DNA from 4 places in the Halomonas sp. CSM-2 genome. Region 2 is predicted to be linked to each of the others. Evidence: predicted binding sites of a transcription regulator. Region 2 holds the regulator's gene; each other region holds the start of a gene.
The links. Region 2 encodes sigma-54, which starts transcription at its own class of promoters, with help from an activator protein. Its sites were predicted from a motif close to TGGCACNNNNNTTGCTNT; they were not measured.
Positions count from the first base shown of each region.

Region 1: a site for sigma-54 is predicted at 1,592-1,609, ahead of B7L15_RS13155 (urease accessory protein UreD). Genes of this name have one in related genera too.
Region 3: a site for sigma-54 is predicted at 2,241-2,258, ahead of B7L15_RS13425 (P-II family nitrogen regulator). Genes of this name have one in related genera too.
Region 4: a site for sigma-54 is predicted at 2,398-2,415, ahead of amt (ammonium transporter). Genes of this name have one in related genera too.

Region 1 covers NZ_NBYR01000014.1:30,845-35,042, forward strand. The annotation lists gene B7L15_RS13145 (urease subunit beta) at 1-315, opposite strand, end outside; gene B7L15_RS13150 (urease subunit gamma) at 340-642, opposite strand; gene B7L15_RS13155 (urease accessory protein UreD) at 666-1,550, opposite strand; gene B7L15_RS13160 (PepSY-associated TM helix domain-containing protein) at 2,058-3,425, shown strand; gene B7L15_RS13165 (metal ABC transporter solute-binding protein, Zn/Mn family) at 3,627-4,198, shown strand, end outside.
Region 2 covers NZ_NBYR01000005.1:93,028-97,225, forward strand. The annotation lists gene rapZ (RNase adapter RapZ) at 1-490, opposite strand, end outside; gene B7L15_RS05380 (PTS sugar transporter subunit IIA) at 567-1,040, opposite strand; gene hpf (ribosome hibernation-promoting factor, HPF/YfiA family) at 1,045-1,353, opposite strand; gene B7L15_RS05390 (RNA polymerase factor sigma-54) at 1,440-2,861, opposite strand; gene lptB (LPS export ABC transporter ATP-binding protein) at 2,966-3,715, opposite strand; gene lptA (lipopolysaccharide transport periplasmic protein LptA) at 3,726-4,198, opposite strand, start outside.
Region 3 covers NZ_NBYR01000014.1:87,059-91,256, reverse strand. The annotation lists gene B7L15_RS13440 (TonB-dependent siderophore receptor) at 1-438, opposite strand, end outside; gene B7L15_RS13435 (AraC family transcriptional regulator) at 538-1,497, opposite strand; gene B7L15_RS13430 (accessory factor UbiK family protein) at 1,626-1,988, opposite strand; gene B7L15_RS13425 (P-II family nitrogen regulator) at 2,322-2,660, shown strand; gene B7L15_RS13420 (ammonium transporter) at 2,706-3,953, shown strand; gene glnK (P-II family nitrogen regulator) at 4,144-4,198, shown strand, end outside.
Region 4 covers NZ_NBYR01000008.1:69,808-74,005, forward strand. The annotation lists gene B7L15_RS19770 (EAL domain-containing protein) at 1-629, opposite strand, end outside; gene amt (ammonium transporter) at 747-2,270, opposite strand; gene B7L15_RS08315 (NAD(P)/FAD-dependent oxidoreductase) at 2,593-3,834, shown strand; gene B7L15_RS08320 (putative motility protein) at 3,906-4,115, shown strand.

The DNA.
Region 1 (4,198 bases), on a different contig from region 2:
CTTACCTCCATCAAGCGCACCCATCACATCGCCGCGGAAGCCATAAATTTCCCGCTTACCGACATACGGGATCAAGGTAACTTCGCGGGTCTGGCCGGGCTCGAAGCGAATTGCCGTGCCCGCCGCGACGTCCAGGCGATAACCACGTGACTTGTCACGGTCAAACACCAGCGCCGGGTTGGCCTCGGCAAAATGATAGTGCGACCCCACCTGAATCGGCCGGTCACCGGTATTGGCCACCTCGACGCTGATACGTTCACGGCCGACACACAGCTCGATATCGCCGTCTTTTAACTGATACTGTCCTGGAATCATTGGGCCGGGAATCATGGCGACCTCCTAATTAATGGGGGTGTGAACAGTGACCAGCTTGGTGCCGTCGGGGAAGGTGGCTTCCACCTGAACCTCGTCGACCATCTCGGCCACCCCTTCCATCACGTCGTCGCGGCTTAATATCTCGCGGCCGTAACTCATCAGGTCGGCCACGCTGCGACCGTCACGGGCGCCTTCCATGATTTCAAAACTGATCAGCGCGACCGCTTCGGGGTAGTTGAGTTTCAGGCCGCGTGCGCGACGGCGCTCGGCAAGCTGGGCGGCTGAAAACAGTAATAGCTTGTCTTTGTCTCTCGGGGTTAATTCCATAGGGCGTCTCCGTTAGCGAGTTATTAGGTTAGCCAAATTCTCGGTGTGTGCGCTTCACGCTCGATCCAAAGGGGGCGCAGTAGATGCCAGGCCTGCTCGCACAGCGCCCAGGCTTCATTGCGGGCGTTGCCCAGATAGCGCAGCAACAATACGCCGTGGCGCACGGTAACGGCCCAGCGGGGGTTGTCAGGCAGCGCTTCGCGCAGGGCCTCGATAGCCCCCGCCACATCGGCTATGCCCACTGCCCAGAGCGTCGCCTGTACCGTCGCGCCCCCTTGCCCCCAGCGCCCGGTAAAGCGCGGGTGCAAAGGGTCGAGGGGCTGGCGCTCCAGCCACAGCGGCTTGCCGTCCAAGGTCAAACGAAAGTGCTGCTCAATGCGTCCCGACACATAGGGCAGCTCGCTCGCCGGGCGGCCCAGCGCCATCATTTCCCAGCCCAGGCAGCGGGCACTGCCGTGAAGGTCAATCTGCGTATACTGCTCGCCTCTGGAGCCGTCAAAGGCAATGGTTTCCTGGGGCAGCCATTCAAGGGTCGCGCCGTCGTCAACGCTTAGACAGGTGTGCTGGGTCCAGGCGACGCCTTGGCTGTCAGCTTTATAGAGCTTGTTGGCGGCGGGTGTCGTCAGCAGCGCGTGGGTGCCGTTTTCCGCATGTGCCTGGATGGTCAACGCATCACCGCTCACCAACCCACCCGGCGGGTGCAGCAGATAAACGTGACAGGCCTCATCCCGGCCTTCCGGGTAAAAAGGCCGCTGTACCCGTAATGGCCCCGAGTGGCGCGACTGCACCATACGGGTGACTCCTTGGCGATGGGCAAAGCGCAGCGCCAGCGATGCCGCCCAGTGGCGTTGTGCATCAAAGCGGTGTCCGGAGGTGTCATCCAATCTTGCAGGTTCACTCAGCAGCATGAGGCGTTTTCGCTTCCTTGTTGGCGCATGACTGACTTTCCAATGCAAAGAATGCGCCAAAATGGTGAAAACCGACTGACTAGCCCAGCGAGTGGCTACCATCGCAACGTGGTGGTCGAAATCCCGTCATAAAAATGCACTCAAAAGAAACACCGGATCCCTTCGCGCACAAATAAGGTGCAATATGCGCCTTATCTCTTGCCGCGACGCGACCCAAGCCGCTTGCCTGCGATAACAATGTGACAAATGACCGCGTTTTCAGGGCTGTGTATGCAACCACTTTCCGCTACCATCTAACCTTTGCCCTACCCACAGCTTTTATACTGTGCTTTTCAGGTAACCCTCCGTGCAGCTACGTCGTTCAGCAAATACCGCCTGGTATCGCTCCTCACATAGCCCATTACTCAGTTACCGCCAACACGGTTCTCCTCACGATCGCCTTGTTCAGCGGCCGTTTTTCAAAACTATCCGCCAGGCACCCATGGTTCGGCGGCGAGGAGTTTGAGTATGTCGACAACCTCTCAGCAGGCAGGCAAGCGTCATGCCTCTGACCTCTATCGCGCCGTTTGGCGTTGGCACTTCTATGCAGGCCTGTTGGTACTGCCGTTTATGATCACCCTGGCGATGACGGGAGGGCTGTACCTTTTTAAAGACGAGTTGGACGCGCTGATACACGCCGATATGAAGCGCGTGGCCGTTCAAGAGGCGACGCAACCGCCCTCTTCGCTGATCAGCGCGGCCCTGACGGCCCACCCCGGTAAAGCCGTCAAATTCACTGACCCCGCTACCCCGGAAAGCTCGGCGGAGATCACTGTCAAAACGGCGGGAGGCGAGCGTTTGGCGGTTTACGTCAACCCGTATACCACGAATGTGCTGGGAATGCTGGATGACCGTGGCACGGTGATGTGGACCGTTCGTTACCTGCACAGTTTGAAATACTTTGGACCCACTGCACGCAAACTGATTGAAATCGCCGGCGGCTGGTCAATCTTGCTGGTGCTTACCGGCCTTTACCTATGGTGGCCACGCCGTAAAGGCGCAGGGGGTGTCGTCAGCGTGCGCGGCAAACCCAAAAGCCGGACGTTCTGGCGCGATACCCATGCTGTTACCGGCCTTTTTGTCGGTGCCTTTATTGTGTTTCTCGCCATCACTGGCATGCCGTGGTCGGGCGTCTGGGGTGCGCAGGTCAACCAGTGGGCCAACGGCAATAACTTTGGCTACCCGTCGGGCGTGCGCGTGGAAGTCCCCATGTCAGACACCCGTCTGAGTGACCAGAGCTCGACCACCTGGTCGCTAGAGCAGGCGCAACTGCCCGAGTCCTCCACATCGTCTACCTCCATGACACCAATGGGGATAGACCAGGCCGTTGCCACCTTCGATGAGCTGGGGCTGCATCGCGGCTACGCTGTGAACCTTCCCAACACCGATACCGGCGTGTATACCGGCTCCGCCTACCCCAATGACCTCAGTCAGCAGCGTGTGGTGCACCTTGACCAATACAGCGGCGAACGCCTGCTTGACATGAGCTACGCCGATTACGGCCCGCTGGGACGCTGGCTGGAGTTTGGCATCAACGTGCATATGGGCCAGCAGTTCGGGCTTGCCAATCAACTGCTATTTCTAGCCGTATGCATAGCCATTATTCTGCTAGCTGTCTCAGCCGGAGTGATGTGGTGGAAGCGCCGTCCCGAGGGCAAGATGGGCGTTCCACCCCTGCCCTCGGACAAACGGGTGTTCCGCGGCCTGATCGCCATACTGGCCGTTGGCGGCCTACTGTTTCCGCTTGTGGGCGCGTCACTCATCGTCATGCTGGCCATTGACTGGCTGCTTATTCGTCCGCTCCAGGAGCGGCGTTTGAATAGCCGAGCGGTCTAACCAAGCGCCCGGCGCGTTAAGCGTCGGGCGATTTGCCCTTCACAGCTCCATGATTGAAAGCCACCAATATCAAACGGCTGCCCACTTGACATTAAATCCCTGACGCAAGAAACTTAGCCAAGGCTATACTTATTACTTGAGGCAACACAGTGTTGCGCGCAGCAACGTAGACGAGTATAACTCACCGGTGGGAGTTTCAGCATGGCAACAAGATACCCAGTGGCGCTATTGGGAGCGCTTTCGTTCGCAGCAACGGCCTCTGCTAACAACGAGCCGCTCAATGTGGTGGCGACCATCGGCATGATTGCCGATGTTGCTCAAGAGGCCGGGGGCGAGTGTGTCAGTGTGAACGCCATGATGGGTCCAGGCGTTGACCCCCATCTCTACCAGGCGAGCGCCAATGATGTGACGACGCTGCGTGACGCCGAACAGATTCTCTACTCGGGCTACTCGCTGGAGGGGCAGTTGGGTGAGGTGCTGGAAAACTTCTCTGAGCGCACACCGACCCTGGCGGTGGCTCCCGCCTCGATCGATCCAGGCGACTTGATTACCGCACAGGATATCTACGGCATCGACCCACACCTCTGGATGGACGTTTCCCTCTGGGCGCAAACGCTGCCCACGCTGCGCACCACGTTCAGTGAAGCGCGCCCTGACTGCGCCGACGCCATTGAAGCCAATACCGAGCGCTATCAGGCTCAATTGCTTGCCCTGCATGAATGGGTCAAAGAGAGTATCGCCAGCATCCCTGAAGAACAGCGCATTCTGGTCAC
Region 2 (4,198 bases):
GCTCATCGCGCCGCTGATGGGCGACTTGGTCGGTGATGCGCCGACGAAGGTCATGGACTGAAAGCCGCGTTGTGTCGATGGTCAAATCGGCCAGATCGCGTATCTCGTGCAGCGTTTGCTCTTCTTTGTCGATGGCTTCTTCTAGCGTGAGACTGCTGTTGCGCGTGAGCGGATGCCGCCTGCGAGTGGCTGAATAGCGCTCCAGTAAAATACGTGCGTCGGTGGTGAGATACACGATCTGGCACTTGATGGTCCGCTGTCGAAGCTCTTTGAGCAGTTCTGGAAGTTTGGCAAGTGCGCCTGGCAGATTGCGTGCATCAATGCTGACAGCCAAGTGGGAGCGATCACCCTGATCACGCAACTCATCCACCAGCGAGTCCAATAGCATGGCGGGCAGGTTATCAATGGCGTAATAACCCAGATCTTCCAGTGCCTGTAAGGCTATCGATTTGCCTGACCCCGATCGGCCACTAATAATGACGAGTTGCATGAAGGCTCTCTTGCTTGCGGTCAAGCGACTTGGATAAACGCCCCTTGGTCAGGACGGTTCATTACGTGCCGACCTATTAAAGGCTGGCCGCCTGGTCGCGTATCTTGGCGGAGATGAGGTCCAGCAATTCACGTTGACTACCCGACTTACGTAGCTGCTGGCGCGTGTCGGCATCATTCATGATGGAAGCAACTTGTCCCAGCAGTGCGAGGTGGGTGTCGTCGGCTTCTTCAGGCACGAGAAGAACAAACACCAGGTCAACCGGGTCGCCATCAATGGCGTCAAAGTCGACCGCTTCATTGAGTTTGAGAAAGCCGGCGATAGGTGAATCACAGTGCGGGCTTCGAGCATGGGGAATCGCCACGCCGTTGCCAATCCCCGTACTGCCGAGGCGTTCACGACCAATCAAACGGCTGAACACTTCCTGGCTGTCGAGGCTGGGAATGTTTTGTGCGATAAAGGTGCTGAAAAACTCCAGCACCCTTTTTTTGCTGCCCCCGGGCACATCGTAGAGAACGCGTTCCGGGGGGAGGATTGTGGCCAACGTCATTGAATTAACGCACACCTGCGCCCTGGGCGCGGGCTTGTGCTTTTTCCTTATGCTTAACGAGCTGTCGATCAATCTTGTCCGCCAGGGCGTCGATGGCGGCGTACATGTCATTATCGAGGGCCTCAGCATGCAAGTCAGCCCCAGCAGCGTGGAGTGTGCAGGCGGCCTGTTGACGCTCTTTTTCGACCGAGAGCGTTACCTGCACGGTGGTGATGTTGTCGTAATGGCGCTCAACGCGTTCCAGCTTTTCGTTGACATAGTCACGCAAGGCGTCAGTCAGATCTACATGATGACCGGTGATATTGACTTGCATTGACGTACTCCTTATCCGTCGGACTGTCCTTCGATTGTAACCCTTTTTGGCGTTAAGCAAAGCCCTTGTGTTGAGTTTCCGTTTGCTTAACGTAAGCGACGCCGTTCGCTGGACGAAGGGATGCCCATGCCTTCGCGGTATTTGGCAACCGTGCGACGTGCCACGTGGATGCCGGCTTCCTCCAGCAGGATGACAAGACGGCTATCTGACAAAGGTTTGCCGGGGGGTTCTTCCTGAATCAGTTTTTTGAGACGAGCGCGAATGGCCGTGCTGGAGTGGCTGTCGCCGTCCTGGCCACTGATCTGGCTGGAAAAGAAGTATTTAAGCTCGAAAATGCCCCGCGGTGTATGGATGAACTTCTGGGTGGTGACGCGAGAGATGGTCGACTCATGCATCTCTACCGCATCGGCAATATCGGCCAGGATAAGCGGTTTCATGGCCTCTTCGCCGTGTTCGAGAAAGCCGATCTGGCGAGTGATGATTTCGCGGCCGACGCGTAACAGGGTGTCGTTGCGGCTGGAGAGGCTTTTGATCAGCCAGCGGGCTTCCTGCAAGTGATCCTTGAGGAACTGGTTATCATGACTCTTGTCGGCGCGCTTGATCAGGCTAGCGTAGTCGGGTTGAATCCTGAGCTTGGGTAAGGCCTCTGGGTTGAGTTCGAGGTGCCAGCCTTCGTTATCGTGGCGAACTACCAGGTCGGGAATCACGTAGCTATCGTCAGTGGCGCTGTAAACGCTGCCGGGGCGCGGGTCCAGGCTTCTGATCAGTTGGATGACGTCATCGAGTTGCACATCGTCCAGGCCGAGTCTTCGCTTGAGGAGGCGCTGATCATTTTTACCCAGCGCTTCAAGGAACTGGCGAACCAGACGCCGCGCAGGAATCAGCAGCGGTGTGTCACCGGGTAGTGCGGCGAGCTGAAGCATCAGGCATTCGCGAAGATCGCGGGCGAAGATGCCGGTGGGCTCGAACTGTTGCAGTCGCAGTAGAATAGTTTCAACCTCGCGCTGGCTGAGGCCTTCCACGCCCTGGTCTCGCAGTCCTTCGCGGATATCGGCAAGGGGCTGGGTGAGATAACCGTTAGCATCCAGTGCGTCAATCAGGCTCTCGGCCACCAACTGTTCACGTTGGCTCAAATCGGTCATGGCGAGTTGCCAGAGGAGGTGGCCATGCAGCGTTTGCCCGGTGGCCTGGCGCTCGAAGTCAGGTCCCTCGCTACTTGTGCTGCCACTGCCCATCGTATCCTGATAGGTATCTGACCAGTCGCTATCGACGGATAGCTCCTTGGGAATGCTATCTGCCCACTCGCTTGCTTCCGGCTCGCTGTCAGCTTGCTCGCTTTCGCTGAACTCATCTTCCTGCTCGAGCATGGGGTTGGCGTCAAGCGCTTGCTGGATTTCCTGGCGTAAATCGAGCGTTGATAGCTGTAGCAGGGCAATTGCCTGCTGCAGCTGGGGTGTCATGGTGAGCTGAGTGCCGATCCGCAGTTGAAGAGAAGCTTTCATGACCATCTGAGAACCACTCGTTTATCGGAAAGCATCCACCCTAGTGCGAGTTGTGTTTGGGTGCAAGTGCAATAAGTATGCCATCGGCAATAAATATGCCACTGCTGGCTTTAGAGACGGAAATCAGCACCTAGGTAAACGTCACGCACCTCCTGGTTGTCAAGAATGGCGGCCGGCGAACCGCTGGCGATAATATGCCCGTCGCCGACGATATACGCCACATCGCAAATATCCAGCGTTTCACGCACGTTATGATCGGTAATCAATACGCCAATACCTCGCTCCTTCAAGGCGCGGATGATCGACTTGATATCGCCCACGGAGATGGGGTCTACACCTGCGAAAGGCTCATCAAGCAGGATGAACGCAGGCTCTGTCGCGAGGGACCGGGCGATCTCGACGCGGCGCCGTTCGCCTCCGGAAAGGCTCATGCCCATATTGTCGCGGATGTGGGTAATATGGAACTCTTCCAGGAGTGTTTCCAGGCGTGCTTCGCGTCCGGCTCGATCCAGGTCGTGACGGGTTTGTAAAATGGCCATGATGTTGTCGGCGACGGAGAGTTTGCGAAAGATCGACGCCTCCTGGGGCAAATAGCCAATGCCTGCCTTGGCACGCTCGTGCATGGGTGCTCGGGAAAGGTCCAGGCTATCAATCCCGACGCTGCCTGCATCTGCCTTGACCAGGCCGACAATCATGTAGAATGAAGTGGTTTTACCGGCGCCGTTGGGGCCGAGCAAACCGACGATGCTGCCTTGTGAGATATCCAGGTTGATGTCTTTTACGACGCGTCGGCGCTTGTAGCTTTTCGCCAAATGGCGGGCGTATAGCGTTCGTGTTGCGCTGTTGTCGGCAACTGCCATCAGGCTCTCCTTATCCCTCGGGTTGCAGCGTCATGCGGATGCGCTGCGACTCTTGATTGTCGACGTCGGAGCGCGCCTTGACGAACTCGCGGTCGATAAAGTATTCCAGCCGCCCCCCGGTGAAGCGGTCGCCTTGCTGGATGATTTCCGCCTGGTCAATCAACTCGACGCGTCGCTCGGCGACATGGTAAATCACCCTTCGACCCCAGCCTTCCATCGGGCCATCCTGGTCTTCGGGCTGCCGCCGCAAATAGGCCCGTTCGCCCAGCGCCGTGGCCCGCGAGAGCTCGCCTTCCTCATTTCGCTGGATTTCCACTTCGTCGCCTCTTATCAGCATGTTGCCTTGGCGAACTTCGACGTTGCCGGTGTAGACCGCTGTACCGGCGCGCTGATCCAGGTCGAGCTGGTCGGCGACGACTTCAACCGGTTGCTGGTGATTATCTGCGGTTGCGTAAAAAGGCACTAGGCAGGCAGCAGCCATCG
Region 3 (4,198 bases), on a different contig from region 2:
GCCCTTGACGACTTCAATGCTGTCCAGAAACCACGGGTCGACGCGCAGGGAACTATGCGAGTTGGTATCGCCGATGAGTTTCAGGCCGTCAAGAAAGGTGTTGCTCAAGCTGCCGTCGGAGAAGCCTCGCAGCACCAGGTAGTCGAAGCGGTTGGACGCGCCGATCTGGTTGCTATAGACCCCGGGCGTGTAGTCGGTGGCACGCTGTACCGTGCTAACGCCACGATTGTCCATATCCTCGCGGGTAATGGTGGACACGCTCTGGGGCGTTTCGATCGACGGCGTTTCCACCTTGGTGGCCGCCTGCTGAGCGGTAACGGTCACCGTGCCCAGTTTGTCGCGCTGGGCTTCCTGAGCGGCTGCAAAAGGCACGCCGCTGGCGATGGCCACGGCAATGACCAGCAGCGATGGGCGGAAGTGGCAAGCTGAAATTGGCATGGTAACGATCCCTTGATGGTTTTAGTAATGAGAATTGTTACTTTTTAATGCAGGAAGTAGGTATGCAATCTGCCAAATTGGCTATGCGCAATGCCAAATTCATCTGGGGGCGCGCTGTGAAATGACGTCATGGGGTGCGATGCCAAAGCGGCGACGAAACGCCGTGGCGAAATTGGTGGCGTGACGATAGCCACAGGTGTGCGCGACTTGCTGAACACTCATCCCACGTTGAAGAGCCTGATAGGCTTTGGCCAGTCGGCATTGGCGTAGATGCTCAAAAATTGAGCAGCCATAGCGGGCACGAAATTTCTGGCGCAGGCTGCTTGGACTCATCGCCACTTCTCTTGCCAGGTCGCTGAGGCAGTAGGCGTGCTCGGGATGGGACGCCAACCGGGTATGGAGGGCGGCTAAACGCGCCTCGTCGCGGGCCGGTATAATCGGCTGCGCCTGAGCTGGGTCTTGCCGCGCACACTGGGGTAACCCTTCACCCAGCAGCTGCAGGGCCAGGCCTTGCCAGATCAGTGGCTGGCGCCAGTCGGCCAGTGGTTCGGCGGTCGTATGGCGTAACATCTGCGTAAAGGCGTCCGACAAGCGCCAAGGGTATAAGCCCGGCGCTGGGGGCGTCGATGGCAGGTCCAGGTTGGTGGTGGCGAGCACTGCCAGGTTCACCGTGTGCAGCCTTGCCTGAGCCGGCTGAAAAACGGTCAGCGGCTGCTCGGCAGTGAAATGGACGCACATGCCGTCGCCTGCCTTGAGTTCCAGGCGTTGATCCCCCAGGCGGGCGGTGATGTGCCCCTCGAGTACCACGCTGATAAACCAGGGCACTGTCTGGCGAGAGGCTGAGCTATAGGCGCAGTTCACGCATAGATCGGAAAGCGTCAAGTGCATTGCTTGAGGCAGCGCAACGTCGCGAACGCTGCCGGTGGCGACGCTCGCCCCGGCGGGTGCATTGCGAACGCGATAGTCAATACCGAAACGCTGGCCTAGCTGGGCAAGCGTCCCCGGTGTTAGCTCATAAAGCGGTTGACTGACTTGAGGGCCGAAGGTGGCGGTGGTCATGCGTGCATCACGTAACGGTGAAATTCGGCAATGCATCAAAATGGGGCATTGATGCATTGCCTGCATCATTGAATGCGAATTACGTTACCATGTGCACAATAATAATCAATGATATCTATTCGCATTCATCATTGCGATTTGGATTCGTCTTGATCTTCCTTGGTGTCGACGTTATCGGAATCCGCCTGGGGCTCTGCGGGTAGCGGCGGTGCCTCGGCTTCGACGGGCGTCGAGGCATCGGCTGCCTGGGCGTCCACGGCGGCTTCGAGGCTGGCGACCTGGCGTTCCAGCGCTTCTACCCGTGAGCGGGTGCGCTGCAATACGTCCATCAAAATATCGAAGTCCTCCCGGGACACCAGTTCCAGGCGGTCAAAGGCCCCCCGCACCACCTGATGAACCCCTTTCTGGATATCTTCAGGCGCTTGGGAAGCGTTCTGCAAGCGGTCGCCGATTTGCTGGGCGAGTCGGCTAATACGGTCTTGAGGCGCCATGGCTTTCTCCTAACGGTCAATGTCTCGATACAGCTATCTGATCATCAGGATACGCAACCCAGGCGGGATTCGCATGCTTCTTGGGCTAATTTGTGCCGCTGGCTGATGCCCTACGGTGGGGCGTTTGTGTTTTGCCTTTGAGCAATTTTGGTGCAATACCCGGTTTGTTAGCGTGTATGGCGGGCGGTGAGTCGCCAGTATGCCCCACACTATTGCCTTTAAATCAATGAAATATAAGTAAAAAAAATCAGATGGCACGGTATGCGCATTAGTGGAGCAGGCACTTTTTTTGGGCGGCTCGGCCGCTCCTTAATCCAGCAGGGGAGATTCGGGATGAAACTCATCACCGCCATTATCAAGCCATTCAAGCTCGACGACGTTCGCGAAGCACTGGCCGACAACGGTGTTCAGGGCATTACCGTCACCGAAGTTAAAGGCTTCGGCCGTCAAAAAGGCCATACCGAGCTATATCGCGGCGCTGAATACGTGGTCGATTTCTTGCCCAAGGTAAAAGTCGAGGTCGCCGTGGACGACGGTCGCCTCGAAAGCGTGCTCGATGCGATCTGCAGCGCGGCCAACAGCGGCAAGATCGGCGACGGCAAGGTATTTGTCACGCCGCTTGAAGACGTTATTCGGATTCGGACGGGTGAGCGCGGTGCGGACGCCGTTTAAACCTGGCTTTACGGGTCATTTCTTTAGTTCAACGGGGAACTTACAATGAATGAGTTGACTGATCTGAGCTACGCGCTCGATACGTTTTACTTTCTGATCTGCGGTGTGCTGGTCATGTGGATGGCCGCTGGCTTCTCCATGCTGGAAGCTGGCCTGGTGCGTTCCAAGAACACCGCTGAAATTCTCACCAAGAATATCGCGCTGTTTGCGATTGCCTGCACCATGTACCTGCTGGTGGGCTACTACATCATGTACTCCGGCAACGCCGGTGGCTTCCTGCCCAACCTGGGCTTCCTGATCGGCGCTGAGAACAGCGTGGATGCGGTCACCGCCGGTGGCGATGACGCACCTTACTATTCCATGCGTTCCGACTTCTTCTTCCAGGTCGTGTTTGTCGCAACCGCAATGTCGATCGTCTCGGGTGCGGTCGCTGAACGCATGAAATTGTGGGCCTTCCTGGCATTTGCTGTCGTCATGACTGCCGTGATCTATCCGGTATCTGGCTACTGGACCTGGGGCGGCGGCTGGTTGGCCGAAGTTGGCTACTCTGACTACGCCGGTTCGGGCATTGTACACCTTGCCGGTGCCGCAGCCGCGTTGGCAGGCGTTATCGTGCTGGGTCCGCGTAAGGGCAAGTACGGCAAAGATGGTTCTATCCATGCGATTCCGGGTGCCAACATGCCGCTGGCGACGCTGGGTACCTTCATCCTGTGGATGGGCTGGTTCGGCTTTAACGGCGGCTCTGAATTGAAACTGGCCGCGGTTGATTCCGCCAACAACGTTGCCCAGGTGTTCGTGAATACCAACGCCGCGGCTGCCGGTGGTGTGATTGCCGCCCTGATTCTTGCCAAGCTGTGGTTCCGTAAAGCGGACCTTACCATGGCGCTCAACGGCGCGCTGGCTGGCCTGGTGGCAATTACTGCCGACCCGCTGTCGCCTTCGGCACTGGGTGCGACGATTATCGGTGCGATCGGTGGTCTGATCGTGGTGGCTGCCATCGTCACGCTGGATAAGCTGAAACTGGACGATCCAGTCGGTGCCATCTCCGTTCACGGTGTGGTGGGTATCTGGGGCGTGCTGGCTGTGCCGTTGAACAATGATGGCGCCTCTTTCGGCCCGCAGCTTATCGGTATCTTGGGTATCTTCGCCTGGGTCTTTATTGCCAGCCTGATCGTATGGCTGATCCTGAAAGCCATCATGGGTATTCGCGTCAGCGAAGAAGATGAGTACGAAGGCGTCGATATCGCCGAGTGCGGTCTTGAAGCCTACCCTGAGTTCGGTATCAAAAAATAACGGGTCGGCGCCCAAACCTTATTGGGTGCCAACCAGAAGAGCCCGAGTGCTCGTTACTAGCCTCCCTTCACGGGGAGGCTTTTTTTATTCTGCGCCGGTAGCGGTGTATGCTGATAGGTAACGGATAGCGAGCAGGGTGCTAGGCTTGTTATCTTTCATTATCATGGCTACCCAGCTAGAGGATCTCGCAATGAAACTAATCTCTGCCATTATCAAGCCATTCAAGCTTGATGACGTGCGCGAAT
Region 4 (4,198 bases), on a different contig from region 2:
GTGGCCACCTGCCGGAGGAGCTCATCACCGGCGATATGGCCGCAGGTATCGTTGACGATCTTGAACTGGTCAAGATCCAGATAGCATAAAACGTGCGATCCTTCCTTCTCATTCAGCAAATGGCTCAGTGTTGTTTCAAATGCTCGGCGATTGATTAGCCCTGTCAAATTGTCGTGGCTGGCCTGGTAGTTAAGCTGGTCGGCAAGCTGGCGGGTGACGCTGATATCCTGAAAGACGGCCACTGCGCCCAGCGTAATGCCGCTGCGCGAGCGAATAGGGGCGGCGCTATGCTGAATGGGCGTTCGCTGTCCGTCGCGGTGTTCAAGCCAGCCATCGTCCGTTGAATGAATGGCGCGATGCTGGGTGAGCACCTGACGCGCTGGGTTGCTCCTTAGACTACCGGTATTGTCGTCAATGAGCCGGTAAATAGACTGGATCGGTTTTTCACGTGCGTCGCGAAGGTGCCAGCCGGTCAGCCGCTGGGCTTCGCTATTCATGAACGTGATCAAGCCACTGGCGTCGCAGGTGATAACGCCATCGCCAATGGAAGCAAGGGTTGTTCTTGCCAGGTCTCTCTCGCGGTTTAGCTGCTCCTGCAGGCGCTTGCGTTCGGTAATGTCACGCACCATGCCGGAGCGTTCGGAGGCCGAGCCACTGGCACCTTCGCTTACCTGAATTTCCAGGTAGCGGATTTCCTGAGTGGCGGAGCGCAGTTTAATCTCGTGACGCTCACCCGGTGCCAGGTTTCAGCTATCCAGTAAGCGGCTGACGGGGGTACCTATCATTTGCTCGGCTTGAACGCCGAACAGCTGTTCGGCTCCGGGGTTAAGGCTGGTTAGCAGCCCATTGGCTTGCCAGGTAAGCACGCCGTCGCGCAGGTTGTGCAGCATCACGCGGGTATGCCCGATAGCGCTTTCCAGTGCCGCGGCGACGCGGTTGTAGCCTGCCGCTATTTCACCCACTTCAGAAAAAGGATCTGCCTCGATGCGCTGGCGCATGTCGCCCTGCTGCTCATGACGGCGCATGTGTTCCAGTAATTGAGTCAGTTCGTTATGGGTACCGTGCTCGGCGAGGTTGAGGCCCATTTTTTCATCTTCAGCGCTAACGCGAAGTGGAAAATAGCGCCCCGAGATACGAAACAGCAGCCACGCAATACCAAAGCTCCAGAGTCCGCAGACAACGACGCCCAGCAATTGAACGCCTGCCTGCTCCAAGGTGCTCAGTCCCGTGGCCAGTGCCTTGGGGTTGGCTATCCAGGGCAGAGCGAGCGTGCCCCAAATGCCGGGAATCAAATGCGCCGGAATAGCGCCTACGGCATCATCGATGCGGTGGTTGAGTAGCCATTCACTGGTGACCACCATCAGAACGCCGCTGACAGCCCCGAGCCCCAGTGCTGCCGACATCGAAATCGCATGGGCGCCTGCGGTAACAGCGACCAGCCCGGCAATGGCGCCGTTGATGGCATACATGACGTCAGCATAGCGACGGGTTCGCCAGCCCATCAGCATGGCGGATAAAATGCCACCGGCGGCGCCCAGGACGGTATTGGCAAGAATGCCAGGTACCTGATTGTTAACAGCCAGCGTGCTGCCGCCGTTGAAGCCAAACCAGCCGAGTATCATGAACAATGCCCCTAACATGGCAAGGGGAAGGTTGCCTGCCGGGAAGGCGGTGGGAGGTTGGTTTTGGTTGAAGCGTCCCTGGCGAGGGCCGATGGCGAGGACGGCTGCAAGCGCGACCCAGCCCCCCACGCTGTGAACGACGGTTGAGCCGGCAAAATCGACAAAACCCAGCGAGGCGAGCCAGCCGCTTTCGCCTCCCAATAGACCGCCCCATGCCCAGTGTCCAAATACGGGGTAGATGAGTAGCGCTATCCAGAGGGCGGTCCATAGGTAGGCAAAAAATGGCATTCTTTCGGCGACGGCACCCGCCACAATGGTTGCAGCGGTAGCACAGAACATGGCTTGAAAGATAAACAACGTGATTACCCAGCTCGATACAGAGTTGAGCTGCCACCCGAACAGGCTTGTGCCCAACCAGCCGCCTTCCGAAACGCCGAACATCAACCCGAAGCCCACTAGCCAGAAGATGCTCAATGCGATGGCAAAATCCGCAATATTCTTCATTGCGACATTGATGGCGTTTTTGCTGCGGGTTGTGCCGGCTTCCAGGCATAAAAACCCCGCCTGCATGACAAATACCAGCGCGGCTGCCCATAATACCCACAGCGTATCGAGCAGTTCGGTGTCGACAATGGGTGTGAGCGGCATGGCGGTATCCTTGGTATTTTTGGTGCGTGGCACGCACCTTTTCGGTGCATGGCGCTATGCAAAGGTTGTTAAGACAGTGCTGAATTAATGTTCTTTGCCCTGATGATGATTCACCCGGTAATAAGGCCAAGCAATTGCTGTGCCGCAATGTCGGGCGCTGTCGATTTTTGTGCTTAAGGCGATATTAATTTCTGATTTATCTATTAAAAACAGTTTTTTGGACTGTATTAATGGTTCTTTATCAGTGCTATTTTTTAGATAAATAGGCGTGCGGTGTAACGAGCCCGCGTGTCGTGTAATTTGCAGATCGGAGGGTGTTTCAATGTCGCGTCATGCAGTGGTGTTAGGGGCAGGTATGGTAGGTGTCAGCATTGCATGGCAACTGCAGCAGCGGGGTATTCAGGTCACCCTGATGGACCGGCGCCAGCCAGGCCGGGAAACATCCTTTGGCAATGCCGGTATTATCCAACGTGAAGCGGTAAAACCGTATCCCTTTCCTCGCGATTTGAAAACTATCCTGAGCGTATTGCCCAATCGGCGCGTGGATATTCGCTATCGTACCGGCGGGATGCTGGATGCGGCATCGCCGTTATTGAGCTATTGGCATCATTCTTCGCCGCGTCGCTACCGGCAGATCGTGCCGGAATATGCCTCCTTGATTCAGCTGTGTCTTAAAACCCATGAGCCCATGATTGAGGCCGCGGGGGTCGAGGACTTGGTGCGTCGTCAAGGCTGGCTGGAGATATATAGAACCCCGGAGAAGCTGGCCGAGCGCGCAAAAGAGGCCGAAGAAATGCGGGACCTCTACGATGTGCAATTTCAAGTGTTGGATCGACAGGCATTGCGAGACAAGCAGCCCGACCTTGGCGATGACATCATTGGGGCCATTCATTGGCTTGATTCCTGGACAGTCGCCGACCCAGGCGCGCTGGTGGCTGCCTACGCGGCGTCATTTGTCGCCAATGGCGGACGCGTTGTGCAAAGTGATGTTCAGTCGGTCACCCAGCGTGAAACCCAGTGGCGTGTGACGACCAGCGATGGAGAAGTGGTGGCAGATGATGTTGTAATGGCACTGGGACCCTGGTCAGGCGAGTGGCTCAAAGGGCTGGGCTATCGCTTCCCGACCTTCGTCAAACGGGGCTATCACATGCATTATGCCACTCAAGCACCGGCTCGGTTGCAGTACTGGTTGATGGATGCCGAGGTGGGCTACTTGCTGGCGCCCATGAATGCAGGCATCCGTCTGACCACGGGTGCCGAGCTGGACCGCCTTGAGTCACCGGCTCATGAAGGCCAGCTAAGCGCGGCGGAAAGCGCTGCACGACGTATTTTTCCGCTGGCTGAGCGTCTTGATGAAGCCGCCTGGAAGGGCGCACGCCCGTGTCTTCCGGATATGAAGCCGGTGATTGGCCCGGCGCCCCGTCATAAAGGCCTCTGGTTGGCCTTCGGGCATGGCCATCAAGGGTTTACCCTGGGGCCGGCGACGGGCTACCTGCTGGCGGACATGATGGAAGGTAAAACGCCAGCCATTGATATGGCCCCCTTCAGGGCCGAGCGTTTTTAGCGCGCGATTTTGCGTGTTGTCACACCATTTGCTAGTCTCCTAGTATATTCGTACTACATTGAGGTGATTATATGGATGTAGCCGTCAGCAACGCCGTCAGTACGGCGCTTTACATGAATCAGGCGCAAAGTGCTGAGCAAGCTCAAATGCAGGTATTCAAGGAAGCACTGGATACCCAGGCGCAGCAAGTGACTGACATCATGGCGTCTGCCGATACCGGTGCACAGCCTGATCTGGCAAAAGAGGGCACCGTGGGGACTCAGGTCAACACCTTTGCCTGAAACGTAATACGTTCCCGACAGCTTTACGCAAAACGCCGGTTTCCCGGCGTTTTTTTATGTCCGGTTATTCACGCCTGGCTCTT